DNA from 4 places in the Limosilactobacillus sp. C0001E2 genome. Region 4 is predicted to be linked to each of the others. Evidence: predicted binding sites of a transcription regulator. Region 4 holds the regulator's gene; each other region holds the start of a gene.

Region 1 (3,521 bases), on a different contig from region 4:
CTTGGGAATCGGTTAAACGTCCATCGTCCAGAATTTGCAGGAACATGTGCATTACATCTGGGTGCGCCTTTTCAACTTCATCCAGGAGAATCAAGCTGTAAGGGTGCCGACGAACTTGTTCGGTTAACTGACCGGCTTCTTCGTAACCAACGTACCCAGGTGCAGAACCAATTAATTTGGATGTTGACATCTTATCCATGTATTCGGACATGTCGAAACGGATCATGGCGTCCTTTGAGCCAAAGAGTTGTTGGGCTAATTGCTTGGCAGTTTCAGTCTTACCAACCCCAGTTGGACCCACGAAGAGGAAGGAACCAATTGGGCGGCCGGACTTGTTCAAACCAATCCGGTTCCGACGAATGGCCCGTGCAATCTTATCGACAGCTTCCGTTTGTCCAATAACGTGAGCGTCAAGCTTTTTGTCAAGATCCTTGAGTTGTGTTTCTTCTTGCTTTTGCAAATCACCGACCGGAATGTTGGTCTTTTCTTCAACAATATCCTGCATATCCTTAACGGTTACCGTTGCTTCATCTTCAACTTTGTTTTCTTCAGCGGCTTTCTTAGCCTTGGTCAAGCGAGTAACCTGATCCCGATAAAAGGCCGCCTTTTCATAGTCTTGATTATCAACGGCTTGCTGCTTATGGGCTTCAGCAGTGTGGATTTCATTTTCAATTGCGGCCGGATCGACATTCTTTAAAGTCAAGTTCTTCCGTGAACCCGCTTCATCTAAGAGGTCGATCGCCTTGTCTGGCAGGAACCGATCTTGGATATAACGATCAGATAGCTTGGCAGCGGCCACAATGGCATCATCCGTGTACTTGACGTGGTGATAGTCTTGGTAACGGGTCTTGATCCCGTTTAAGATTTGAATAGTTTCGTCAACGGAAGGTTCTTCCACTTGAACTGGTTGGAACCGCCGGGCTATCGCACCGTCCTTTTCAATCTTCCGGTATTCATTTAAGGTCGTAGCACCAATTAATTGGAAATCACCACGTGCCAGAGCAGGCTTCAAAACGTTCCCGGCATCCATGCCGCCTTCTGCGTTTCCGGCACCCATGATTTCATGGATTTCATCAATAAAGAGAATGATGTTCGGGTTCTTCGAAACTTCCTTAATTAATTGTTGCATCCGCTGTTCAAATTGACCACGAATTCCAGTCCCTTGAACAAGGGAAACCACGTCTAAACGAATAATTTCCTTATTTTGCAGTTTTTCTGGAACGTCACCCGATACGATCGCGGTAGCGAGTCCTTCTACGACCGCCGTCTTACCAACTCCGGCTTCACCAATTAAAACCGGGTTATTCTTGGTCCGCCGGTTGAGAATTTCAACGACCCGCTTAATTTCATTATCACGGCCAATAACCGGGTCAATTTTTCCTTGGCGGGCAAGGTCCGTCATATTGATCCCAAATTGAGCGAGCATGCCGCCTTTACCGCCACGACCGTTGCCACCTTGACGTTGGTTTTGGGAAGCACCAGCTGCGGCTTGACTTTGCATATTATTGAGTGCCTTCATAAAGTCGTCCATGTTACCGAAGGCAAATCCGCCATTATTCATATCATTTCCTCCATTCATCATATTTAATTGTTGATTGTTAAATTCTTCATAACATTTTTGACAGAGGTCGACCTGCATTTTCTGACCATTAACCATCATTTGTAGATGAATGGTTGCAGGATTTTCGTGACAGTTTTGACATAACATTGTCGAAAGATACCTCCTTCATTAATTTCAAAAAAGTTTGACCTTTCTTGACTATTGATTATAATTATACTTACTTTTTTTCAGAAAGCAAGGGAATGCACTGATTGAGTGAATTGTGAATAAACGCTGTTGGATCAAGCGTTATCGCCGTTTAATCACCTCTGCATCCAAATAAATTTTAGCACTCTTTATGAATGATTGCTAAATTGGTGCGAAAATCATGTATAATATAGTAGAAACTTTTTAAAGGGGATGATGGGTTGTCAGAAATTGATTACCAAGCACAATTGGATCAACTGCATGCGGGAAAGGTGAAAGAACTGATCATTAAGCCGGAACAGTTCATGGATTTTCAAAATGTGTTTCAAAGTTATCAATACCGTTCCCAAATTGAGGGGGATGCCAAGCATGGTGGAGAAATTCACTATCATCTAATTAGTGAGCGGGCTGAATCGTAATTTTTACGCTTGTATTTACCGCTTACAATCGCTATAATAAAACAAAGTAAAGCGCGAAAAGTGCTGCTTAACTATTATTGTTCTAAGGAGAATGATTATAATGGAAAAACGTGATTTTACTATTACTGCTGAAACTGGAATCCACGCACGTCCTGCAACGATTTTAGTACAAACTGCTTCAAAGTTTACTTCAGACATTACCTTAACTTACAACGGTAAGAGCGTTAACTTGAAGTCAATCATGGGTGTAATGTCACTTGGTGTTGGTCAAAACGCTGAAGTAACAATCTCTGCTGAAGGTGACGACGAAAAGGATGCCATTGCAGCAATCGAAGACACAATGAAGAAGGAAGGACTGGCTGACTAATCATGTCCCACACACTCAACGGCATTGCTGCCGGTGGCGGGATTACCATCGCACCGGTCTATGTCATGGGGGCATCCAGTCTGGCCGCACCTAATAAGGTCGCGGATGATGAGAATCATGAAGCACAGCGGCTTCGTGATTCTTTTTCTTTAATTAACCATGATTTGCGACAAATTGGTGACCAGGCGGAAGCAGAATTTGGTCGACCAATTATGACCATTCGGACGCTCCAGACCGTTATCAATGATCCAGCCGTCCGCCAACTGGCGATGGATATGTTAATTGAAAACCATTGGACCGCTGAGTGGACGGTGGAACAGTTGGTAGATCGTTTACAAAAGCTGTCCACGATTGCAGTCAGCAGTCCTTTTTGGGTCGGGGTGGTTCATGACCTTGGCCAACGCCTTTTGAGCCACTTGTTACAAGAGCCGATTCCAGATGTTGCTAATTTAGACCACCGGGCGGTTGTAATCGCCCATTCAATTAGTCCAACTCAGGTTGTTCGCCTTGATCGTCAATTAGTTGCTGCCCTGGTAACGGATGAAGGCGGTGCAACATCACATTTCTCTTTATTATCCGAAGAACTAGCCATTCCAAGTGTTGTAGCAACTCATGGAGTGACCAAATATGCTCATGATGACATGGTGGCAATTGTGGATGGTATTCACGGTAAGGTCATTTTGCAACCTTCACCGCAGGAGATTGATCAATACCAGAAAATGGCCGGCCAGTATGCACGTGAAAACAGTGCACTTGGTAAGTTGAAACATCAGGAAACGCGCAGTACTGACGGGCAGCGGATTCGGATTGCTGCAAATATGTCCTTGCCAGACGAAATTAATTCCATTACACATAGCGGTGCGGAAGGGGTTGGATTATTCCGGACGGAATTTATGCTAATGGAGGATGCCCGGTTTGCCAGCGAGGATGCCCAATTTGCGATTTATAAGCAGGTTGCTACTGCCATGCCAGAACGACTAATTGTGGT
Region 2 (3,521 bases), on a different contig from region 4:
CAAGGCTGTTCCACCACCTGGAACAAATCCTTCTTGGACAGCAGCCCGCGTCGCGTTCAAAGCATCTTCAATACGGTACTTCTTTTCCTTAAGTTCGGTTTCAGTAGCGGCACCTACCTTAACAACAGCAACACCACCGGAAAGCTTAGCCAAACGTTCTTGAAGCTTTTCCTTATCAAAGTCAGAAGTTGATTTAGCAATTGCTTGCTTAATTTGGTCCACCCGTTCAGCAATGGCATTCTTGTCACCACTACCGTCAACAATGGTGGTAGCATCCTTTGTAACCGTAACCTTGTTAGCTTGACCTAATTGATCAACAGTAACGTCCTTTAATTGCATCCCAAGATCATCGGAAATAACTGTTCCACCAGTCAAAATCGCAATATCTTGTAATTGAGACTTCCGCCGGTCACCAAAACCAGGCGCCTTAACAGCACATACGTTAAAGGTTCCCCGAATCTTGTTCAAAACAAGGGTTGGTAATGCTTCACCGGTAATATCATCAGCAATGATCAAGAGGGAACGACCTTCTTGGACAACTGATTGTAATAATGGAAGAATGTCTTGAATGTTGCTAATCTTCTTATCTGTAATCAAGATGTATGGGTTATCAAGGTCTGCTTCCATCTTGTCATTATCGGTAACCATGTATTGAGACATGTAACCACGATCAAAGCTCATCCCTTCAACCACGTCCACACTAGTTTCAACACCACGGGAATCTTCAATTGTAATGACACCATCATGACCAACCTTTTCCATGGCGTCAGCAATCAACTTACCAACTTCAGGGTTAGCAGCTGAAATTGAAGCGATTTGTGCAATGTCATCCTTGGTCTTAACATCATGGCTCATCTTGTGTAATGCTGCTACAGCAGCTTTAGTCGCCTTTTCAATCCCGCGCCGAACACCAACTGGATTAGCACCAGCTGTAACGTTCTTCATTCCTTCGTTAACAATGGCTTGGGTAAGGACAGTAGCAGTCGTGGTCCCATCACCAGCAATATCATTCGTCTTGGAAGCAACTTCAGCCACTAACTTAGCTCCCATATTTTCAAAGTGGTTGTCTAAGTCAATACTCTTGGCAATCGTAACCCCATCATTAGTGATTGTTGGTGAACCATAACTTTGTTCCAAAACCACGTTCCGTCCCTTAGGGCCAATTGTCGTCTTAACTGTATCCGCAAGCTTGTCAACACCAGCCATCATTGACTTACGTGCATCTTCACCAAATTTCAAATCTTTTGCCATAAATTTTCACCTCATTGTAAGAAAAGTTAATTTGTTAATGAATTAATCAACAACCGCAACTAAGTCCTTGTCATGAACAACTAAGTACTTATCGCCTTGGTATTCAACTTCATTACCAGCGTACTTATCAAAGAGGACTGTTTCGCCAACCTTAACACTAACTGGCACCTTGGTCCCATTATCAAGAACTCGACCATCGCCAACAGCGATAACTTCACCAGTAGTTGGCTTATCCTTAGCGTTGGAAGCTAAAACAATCCCTCCAACAGTTTCTTCTTTTTCCTCTGCGGCCTTCATAACCACGCGATCTCCTAATGGCTTTAACACGTTAACCCCTCCAAATATCATTAATTTCTGTAATCATTTAGCACTATTTAGTAGTGAGTGTTAGCACTTAAACGTCTTAAGTGATAACCACATTTCTTAGTATAACATCATCTTGCCTAATTACAACTAAAAAGTTTGACCTTTTTTGACTAATTCAACTTAAATTAGCAAAAAAGCCGGGCAACGCCCGGCAATTCTTGTTTTATTCGTCTTGTCCATTAAGATGATTACTTTCAATAAAGTAAATTAATGTTTGGAGTTCGTTTGTCAAGTCAATATTTTGAACTTGCACATTATCCGGCACTGACAAACGAACTGGCGAAAAGTTTAAAATTCCGTGAACACCCACTTCAACTAAATCGTCCGTGACTGATTGTGCTTGGGATGCCGGAACCGTCAAAATCACCACATCAATCTGTTGTTCCTTAATCTGTTTTTTTAGTTCGTTAGCTGGGTAAACTGGAATACCGCTCTTGATGGTGTTGGCTAAGGCTGGCTTAGGGTCAAAAGCAGCACTTATCCGCAGATTAGTGCTTTGGTGGAAGTTGTAGTTCATTAAAGCACTTCCTAAACTACCGACCCCAACTAACGCTACACTTGTGAGCTTATCCTGGTTCAAAATTCCCTTAAAAAACTTAATAAGACTCTCAACATCATACCCATATCCACGTTTTCCCAACTCACCAAAGTATGAGAAATCACGCCGGATAGTTGCCGAGTCAACTTGAACCGCCTCTGAAAGTTCCGTTGATGATACTCGACGTTTATTAGCATTTAGCAAAGCATTTAGATACCGATAGTATACTGGTAAACGCTTGGCTGTTGCCCGCGGGATTTTACGCGTTGGCATAACCAAATTCCTCCATTCAATTTAAAACGTTTGTGAATTAACCTACTTGATATTCTAGCAACTTATTCTAACTTTGTGAACCTTTTTGCAAGAAAAGATCCATTTAGTAGTTACTGCTTTTTTATGCTAAAATCGTTTTAGAATACTATTAATACTGAAATTAAACGCGGTTACTGAATGATATTACTCCAAGCAAACCATGTCGAACGTCGCTTCGGTGCTGACGTTTTATTTCACAATGTCAATATGCAAATTAACGAGCATAGTCGAACTGCCCTCGTGGGTAGAAACGGTGCCGGTAAAACAACCCTGCTGAAAATGATTGCCGGCATTACAGAGCCAGATGAAGGAACAATTTCAAAAGCCCATCACCTTACCATTGGATACTTAGCTCAAGACCAGGGATTAGATTCACAAAACACAATTTGGGCTGAATTAGATTCGGTTTTCACGCCATTACATAAAATGGAGGCTGAAATTCACCAACTGGAGGAACAATTAGCGACATTGGATAGTACTACTGATCAATACCAGCACGTTATCCAGCAATATGACGACCTCCAAACCACCTTTAAGGAGCGTGGTGGCTTTGAATATGCATCTAAAATGCGGGGTGTGCTAACCGGGTTTGGTTTTGATTCCTCGATGTATGATCTACCCATCAACTCACTCTCCGGAGGGCAAAAAACTAAGCTGGCCCTTGCCAAGATTCTTTTACAAGCACCTGACCTGTTAATCTTAGATGAACCAACGAACCATTTAGATATGAATGTTTTGAGCTGGTTAGAAGACTACCTCCGCGGCTATGCTGGTTCTGTGCTGGTAGTTTCGCACGACCGTTACTTTCTCGATCGCGTGGTTAACCAAGTCTACGATTTAGAAAATCAAACTCTAACTCGTTATTCTGGTAACTATTCACAATTTACCAAAGAAAAGACGGCCCGCATCCAAGCTGAACAAAAACACTATGATCAGCAACAAAAAGAAATTGCAAAACTGGAAGACTTTGTTAATAAAAATCTCGTGCGCGCTTCCACCACTAAACGTGCTCAAGCGCGACAAAAACAATTAGATAAAATGGAACGACTAGAAC
Region 3 (3,521 bases), on a different contig from region 4:
GATTCAACGGGTTTGGGTAACGGACTCAGATGAACCAGCAGCACCAATGGCGGTCAAACAGGTGATTGATGCCATTATGGATTCCGATCAGATTGTGCTGGGCCCTGGAAGCTTATTTACTAGTATTTTACCGAACCTCATGATTAGTAATGTTGGTGAGGCAGTGAAAAAGACGAAGGCGGAAGTTGTTTATATTTGTAATATTATGACCCAGAAGGGTGAGACGGATCATTTTACGGATGCTGATCATGTCCGGGTATTGAACCGCCACCTCGGTGAGCAGTTTATTGATACGGTATTAGTAAATGTTCAACCGGTGCCGAAGGATTACATTAATTTTCAGGAATGGAATGAGATTTCGCAGCCCGTTACGCATGATTTTGCTGGATTACGGGATCAGGGCTGTCGGGTAATTTCAGCTAATTTCTTGCGATTACGTGATAATGGGGCGTTCCATGATCGGGATAAGGTAGTAAGCGAATTGCTTAACCGGCTCCACGATGTTCATGCTGATTGAGAAAGGGTGATTAGATGTCATATGCAAGTCAGGTCAAAAAAGAATTAACTGGCTTAACGGTGCATAAGGATAACGCACAGGCTGAATTAATGGCCTTAATCAGAATGAATGGGGCGCTAGGAATTGCTAATCAGCAGATGGTACTAAGTGTCCAGACAGAGAGTCCGGCAATTGCCCGGCGAATTTATTCGTTGTTAAAAGATTTCTATAATGTTGAATCAGAAATCGTGGTGCGACGAAAAATGAAATTGAAAAAGAATAATACCTATGTTGTCCGTCTGCGGTATCACGTGAAAGGATTATTAACGGAATTGGGGATTTTAGACGGCTTCCATATTATGGAGCGGGTCCCAGTTCAGCTTCTGAAAAATGATTTGATGATTCAGTCTTACCTAAGGGGAGCTTTTTTGGCAGGCGGTTCAGTTAATAATCCTGAAACTTCCCGCTACCACTTGGAAATTTATTCCTTGTATGAAGAGCATAACGAGATGATTGCCGAAATGATCAATCATTTTCAATTGAACGCGCGTACAACTGCCCGACGGAGCGGGTATATTGTCTATTTGAAAGAAGCAGAAAAGATTGCTGACTTTTTACAATTAATTGGGGCGACCAATAGCATGTTAGAGTTCGAAAACATTCGAATCGTGCGTGACATGCGCAATTCCGTGAATCGGCTTGTTAATTGTGAAAATGCCAATATGGATAAGGTGGCCAATGCGGCTAATAAGCAGGTCGCAAACATTCAATTTATTGATCAGCATGTCGGTTTGAACAACATTCCAGAGAAATTACGGGAAATTGCTATGACACGGTTGGCCCATCCAGAAGTGAGTTTAAAGGAGCTCGGGGAGTTAGTTCCTGGTGGGCCAATATCTAAATCAGGGGTTAATCACCGATTAAGAAAGTTGAATGCTTACGCGGATAAGATAAAAAGTGGCCAATAAAAAAGGTGTTGCGATAATTCGCAACACCTTTTTGAGTTAGTAGCCTTAGTTTGCCTTTGGCTTGTTTTCCATGATGCCATCCAGTAAACCATAATCAACCGCCTCTTGAGCAGTTAAGTAGTGGTCCCGTTCAGTATCTTGGTTAATCTTTTCGATTGGTTGACCGGAATTTTCTGCTAGAATTTCGTTAATCATCTTACGAGTCTTCAAAATTTCTGTTGCAGCAATTTCAATTTCGGTTTGTTGACCTTGTGCACCACCAGAAGGTTGGTGAATTAACACTTGGGAGTGTGGTAAACCAAACCGCTTGCCCTTAGCACCGGATGAAACGAGGACACTTGCCATTGAAGCAGCCATCCCAATAACGATGGTTTGGACATCTGCCTTAATGAAGTTCATCGTATCATAAATTGCCATTCCGGACGTAACAACACCACCAGGTGAATTAATGTATAAGTAAATATCTTTGGTTGAATCTTGCGCGTCTAAGAAAAGAAGTTGCGCAACGATTGAATTTGCCATGTCGTCTTCAATGGGACCAGAAAGCATAATGATCCGATCCTTGAGAAGCCGTGAATAAATATCATAAGCACGTTCACCACGTGATGATTGTTCAATCACAGTTGGAACTAAATTCATATTAAGTGGCCTCCTTTTAGCACTTATTAGCGTTAATTGCTAACGTATGATTGTATTTTACCCTATAGGTCAAGAAAGGTCAAATAAAATTACTGATGAAAAAAGAGGTTGAATTTTATTCATCCTCTCAAGTACTATTTTAAGTTTTCTGCAATTAGGTCCAGTTCTAAATCAGCACATTCGTTATCTAATTGATCTCGATCTTGATCTGGTTTAATTTCAAACATTTTGAATTGTAAGTCTTGCTTGGACATAATAATCCTCCATCTTAGTTTGGTGTTTGAATTGGTTAATTAAGTTAAACACCGTGATCTTTTAACAGTTTCCATATTATCTTAAATTGGTATAGTTATCAAGAAGTTTATCATTACAGTTTTGATAAACGTTTGCATAAAATGGTCTAACTTTAAGGAGTGGTTAAAAATTACAGGTTCTGGATGGAAAGGTTGCGCTTTTTGCAGCATTTAGTTATAATCGGAATGTTGATTATTAACGATAATATATTAAAGGAGGCATATTGACATGCGTAAAGCACATCCACATGGCGTACAAGGCCGTCGTCCAGTTGCTCCTAAGTACAAGCGGGCATTAAAGGAAAAGAAGATTGAAGAAATTCGTAAGTGGGCTAAAGAAAAGCCAGCTGACGAAAAGTAATCAGTTTAATTATTAAATTATGAGCAGGAATCATTTGATTCCTGCTTTTTTTGTGACTTCAATCAAACGTTTTTTATCGGATGATATCACTTGCAACGCTGGTTTAACAATGATGATATTCCTAGCTAGATAGGATTGTTGACTGACCATTGACTACTTATTGATAATTTGATATATTTTTAGCGATTTAGGAGGTTAATTTTTAGGGAGGATTAAAATGAAAAAATGTCAACGTTGTGGCCAGTCAATGGCGGAACGCTTACTAGTTTGCCCACATTGTGGTCAACCAGTTCCTGGAGCATTAGAAAATGACCATTCTAGTAGTCAACTGGAATCTTCAGAACAAGTGCCAGAACAATCCGCGGAGAAAATTGAAGCTGTCGTACCAAATGTTGGGAATAGTGTTCATTCCCATTCTGTAGATTCAGGAAGTTTTGGTTGGGCCATACTTGGCTTCTTCATTCCATTAGTAGGGTTGATTTTATTTTTAGTGTGGAGAAAAGAACGACCGATGAATGCAAATTCTGCGGGAATTGGTGCCTTGATCAGCGTTGTAGCTAATTTAGTATTTTTCGTATCGTTAACGATTATTGTAATTCTAGCGAGTTAGATTTGGGAGGATTTAGTTATGAAGCGAGTTTGGTACCATAATAAGGTTTACTGGATTTCAATTGTGGCAGTGTTGGCGGTTCTAATCGCACTTGTTGATGTGGCAACTTATCATGGAATCCATAAGTTGCAAGCGGCAGGAGAAAGCACGGGAC
Region 4 (3,521 bases):
GTCGTCACCACCAAGGTGAGTATCACCATTTGTGGAGAGAACTTGGAAGACCCCATCACCTAATTCAAGAATGGAAACATCGAAGGTCCCACCACCAAGGTCATAAACCAGAATCTTTTCATCCTTGTCTTCTTTGTCTAGACCATAAGCTAATGATGAAGCAGTTGGTTCGTTAATAATCCGCTTAACATCTAAACCAGCAATCTTACCAGCATCCTTCGTAGCTTGCCGTTGGGCGTCATTGAAGTAAGCTGGAACAGTGATGACCGCCTTATCAACTGTATCACCAATATAGTCTTCAGCGTACTTCTTCAAATATTGAAGAATCATTGCTGAAATTTCTTGTGGAGTATACTTTTTACCTTCAATATCAACTGTGTAGTCCTTTTCACCCATGTGGCTCTTAATTGACTTCACAGTATTTGGATTTGTAATTGCTTGTCGCTTAGCCACTTCTCCGACTTGGGTTTCACCATTCTTAAATGAAACAACTGATGGAGTAGTCCGGCCACCTTCAGGGTTAGTAATAATCTTTGGTTGATTACCTTCCATAACGGCAACCGCGGAGTTGGTAGTCCCTAAGTCGATACCAATAATCTTGTTACTTGCCATAATTATCCCTCTTTTTTATTAACTAATTTCCATTATTGAGCTACAACAACCATTGCTGGGCGTAAAACCCGGTCCTTCAGAACATAACCAGCCTGGAGAACTTGAACAACGGTGTCAGCTTTTTGATCACCACTTGCTGCGACCGTTTGGACCGCCTGCTGAGTGTTCGGATCAAACTGCTTTCCTAATGCATCAACTTCTTTGATGTCATGATCAGCTAACGCTTTCTCTAAATGATCATGGACCATTTGGATACCCTTCTTCAACTGCTGACCATTTTCATCAGAAACGTCAATGGCTAATGCTCGCTTTAAGTTGTCGAGCACTGGTAAAATACTGGTTGCCAAATCTTGTCCATCGTATTTTGCCATTTGACTTCGTTCTTTTTCAAAACGTTTGGTCATATTCTGGATTTCAGCTTCAGCCCGTAAAAATTGATTGTCCTTTTCTTCAAGCTGGTTTTTAAGATCAGCAACCTGTTTCTTTAATTCATCAGTAGCTGAAGGAGTTTGATTCTTTTTTACTGATGAAGCTTTTTGAGTTTGCTCAGCAGTCTTTTTTTCTTTCGCTGAACTACGTTCGTTTGCCTTTTCTTGCTTGGCCATTTAATCCCTCCTAAGAACCATAATAATGATGATAATAGTTAAGCAACCGCTTAGCTAGTTCCTTTCGAAATGCATCCACGATTCCAATCGTTCGTGAATATGGCATGGCGGTTGGCCCCAATACAGCAATCATTCCTTCACCGTATTGATCAACATTATACTTAGCAGTAATTAACGAGTAGTTATTTAAAACATCACTATTCGCAATCTCATTACCAATTTTGACAGTAATCCCAGATCCCTCACTATCCGAATCAATAATGCGTGAAATCCGGTCATTTGTGTCTAACAGTTCATACAATGCCTTCATTTCACTAGGGCTTTGCTTACCAGCAATTCCCATTAAATTAAGTCGACCACCAACAAAGAAGCGTTCACGTTCCGCCTGGGAAATAATGTTGTCGAAAATATCCAAAAAGCCTTCCGGACTTTCTAAATAGTGATGAACCTGAATCGGCAAGTCAGTCTGCAGTCGTCGAACAACTTCAACTAAAGTCTTGCCGGTCAGTTGATCATTAATCATCCGGACAACTGCCTCTAGTGCATCGGTATCCATATCCCGTGGAATACGGAAAGTTTGGTTTTCAACGTCACCAGTATCTGTGATCAAGATTCCCATAACCTTTTGATTACCTAATGGCACCAAACGAAACCCACTCAAACGGGCATCCTTTGGTTCCGGCTTAATTGTAAATGCAGTTAATGAAGTCAACTGTGATAAAATATCAGCAGAGTGCGAAATGATCTCGTCAAGTTTGGCAAAGTTCGTACCTAGCGAATTCTGAATAACTACTAAATCGTTATCAGAAACACTATCTGGATCAAGTAAATGGTCGACATAATATCGATAGCCCTTTTTTGAAGGAATCCGGCCCGAAGAAGAATGTTCTTTCGTAACCATTCCCTCATGCTCCAAATAAGCCATTTCATTACGAATCGTTGCTGAACTGACTTTCATTGGTAATTGACCAACGAGCACTTTGGAGCCTACAGGCTGCCCAGTGTCCGTATACTGTCGAACAATTGCTTTTAAGATTGCTTCTTGACGCTGTGTTAGCATTTTGATCACTTCCTTTTAGCACTCTTCATGGCTGAGTGCTAGACACACTTTATAATATACCAACCATCTTTCTAAAAGTCAAGAATAGTCAAACATTTTCTAGGAGAAGTAAAGTCAGAACGTCATAACTATATTCAACCAAAAAATACCCATGAAGCAATGGTATTAATTCAAAAATTATTTAATGAGTATCGTCACGCCCCATTAACCGATGTTTTGCTAAACTACCACAATGATTTTGTCCACCGGTTACGATCCGATATTCACGATGCCGCAGTTCGAGAAGGTGACCGTGAACAACTCCATAGCTTAGAGCAAATGATTCACGCGATGGAAACCTGGACAAGAATTCGGCTTAGCAACCAACCCTTTAATGGTAAAATGAAAAACTTTCACCTGGTTGTCAGTCAACATCCGCACTTTAAACGCCGCGTTCACAAAATTAATGGTTCAAGCAGTCACCGTGCTAGCCGCCATTAATTTTCAAATTCGTACAGGGAGAATACCATGACAACTATTTTTATCGTTGAAGATCATCAGCCACTAATCCAACAAATTAAAAACGCATTGCAGAGATGGCAATACCAAGTAAACACTGTTCATAATTGGCAAAACGTCGCCAATGAAATTCATGACACTAAACCGGATCTAATTCTTTTTGATATAACTTTGCCAACTTTTGATGGTTATTACTGGATTCACGAAGTCCGTAAACAAACCAACGCTCCAATCATTGTCATTTCAGCAGGAGATATCGACCAAAATATTATGCATTCGATTGCAACGGGTGCCGATGACTACATTATGAAGCCCTTTTCAATGGCAGTCTTATTAGCAAAAATTCAAGCGCAATTACGCCGATTCAAAGACAATAATGCTCTTAGTGAAAACTTAACTTGGGAAGAAAACCAATTTAATCCACTTACTAATGTGTTAAGTAATCCGTCAGGACAGATTAAATTATCACCTACCGAGGGAGCCATGATGACAGTTCTTATTAACCATCTAGGGCAGACAGTTAGTAAAGATCAATTACTGGAGTGGCTGTGGCAAGGCGGTAAATTCTTAAATCAAAATACATTAAGCGTCAATATCAGCCGTCTTCGAGCCAAGTTAACAACCATTGATCTGGCAGATACATTACGAACTGATCGCGGCCTCGGCTATCGTTTGGTGAAAGTCAATGAAAAATAACTATTTCATTAGGCAAATTCTGCCAACCGTAATTGTTTATCTCATCGTAA

Evidence for each region. Region 4 encodes HrcA, which represses chaperone genes, less so after heat shock. Its sites were predicted from a motif close to TTAGCACTCNNNNNNNNNGAGTGCTAA; they were not measured.
Region 1: the regulator HrcA is predicted to act here: its motif matches at 1,887-1,913, upstream of AC1EKL_RS07905 (ATP-dependent Clp protease ATP-binding subunit).
Region 2: the regulator HrcA is predicted to act here: its motif matches at 1,639-1,665, upstream of groES (co-chaperone GroES).
Region 3: the regulator HrcA is predicted to act here: its motif matches at 2,120-2,146, upstream of clpP (ATP-dependent Clp endopeptidase proteolytic subunit ClpP).

The regions. Positions count from the first base shown of each region.
Region 1 is NZ_JBWPXC010000009.1:4,579-8,099, reverse strand. It holds gene AC1EKL_RS07905 (ATP-dependent Clp protease ATP-binding subunit) at 1-1,708, opposite strand, end outside; gene AC1EKL_RS07900 (hypothetical protein) at 1,969-2,166, shown strand; gene AC1EKL_RS07895 (phosphocarrier protein HPr) at 2,267-2,533, shown strand; gene ptsP (phosphoenolpyruvate--protein phosphotransferase) at 2,536-3,521, shown strand, end outside.
Region 2 is NZ_JBWPXC010000003.1:84,165-87,685, reverse strand. It holds gene groL (chaperonin GroEL) at 1-1,251, opposite strand, end outside; gene groES (co-chaperone GroES) at 1,294-1,578, opposite strand; gene AC1EKL_RS04130 (redox-sensing transcriptional repressor Rex) at 1,781-2,428, opposite strand; gene AC1EKL_RS04125 (ABC-F family ATP-binding cassette domain-containing protein) at 2,606-3,521, shown strand, end outside.
Region 3 is NZ_JBWPXC010000003.1:113,079-116,599, forward strand. It holds gene AC1EKL_RS04250 (gluconeogenesis factor YvcK family protein) at 1-517, shown strand, start outside; gene whiA (DNA-binding protein WhiA) at 532-1,464, shown strand; gene clpP (ATP-dependent Clp endopeptidase proteolytic subunit ClpP) at 1,510-2,103, opposite strand; gene AC1EKL_RS04265 (hypothetical protein) at 2,626-2,757, shown strand; gene AC1EKL_RS04270 (zinc ribbon domain-containing protein) at 2,975-3,367, shown strand; gene AC1EKL_RS04275 (hypothetical protein) at 3,386-3,521, shown strand, end outside.
Region 4 is NZ_JBWPXC010000005.1:29,623-33,143, forward strand. It holds gene dnaK (molecular chaperone DnaK) at 1-612, opposite strand, end outside; gene grpE (nucleotide exchange factor GrpE) at 645-1,217, opposite strand; gene hrcA (heat-inducible transcriptional repressor HrcA) at 1,228-2,277, opposite strand; gene AC1EKL_RS06420 (hypothetical protein) at 2,437-2,757, shown strand; gene AC1EKL_RS06425 (response regulator transcription factor) at 2,785-3,471, shown strand; gene AC1EKL_RS06430 (sensor histidine kinase) at 3,461-3,521, shown strand, end outside.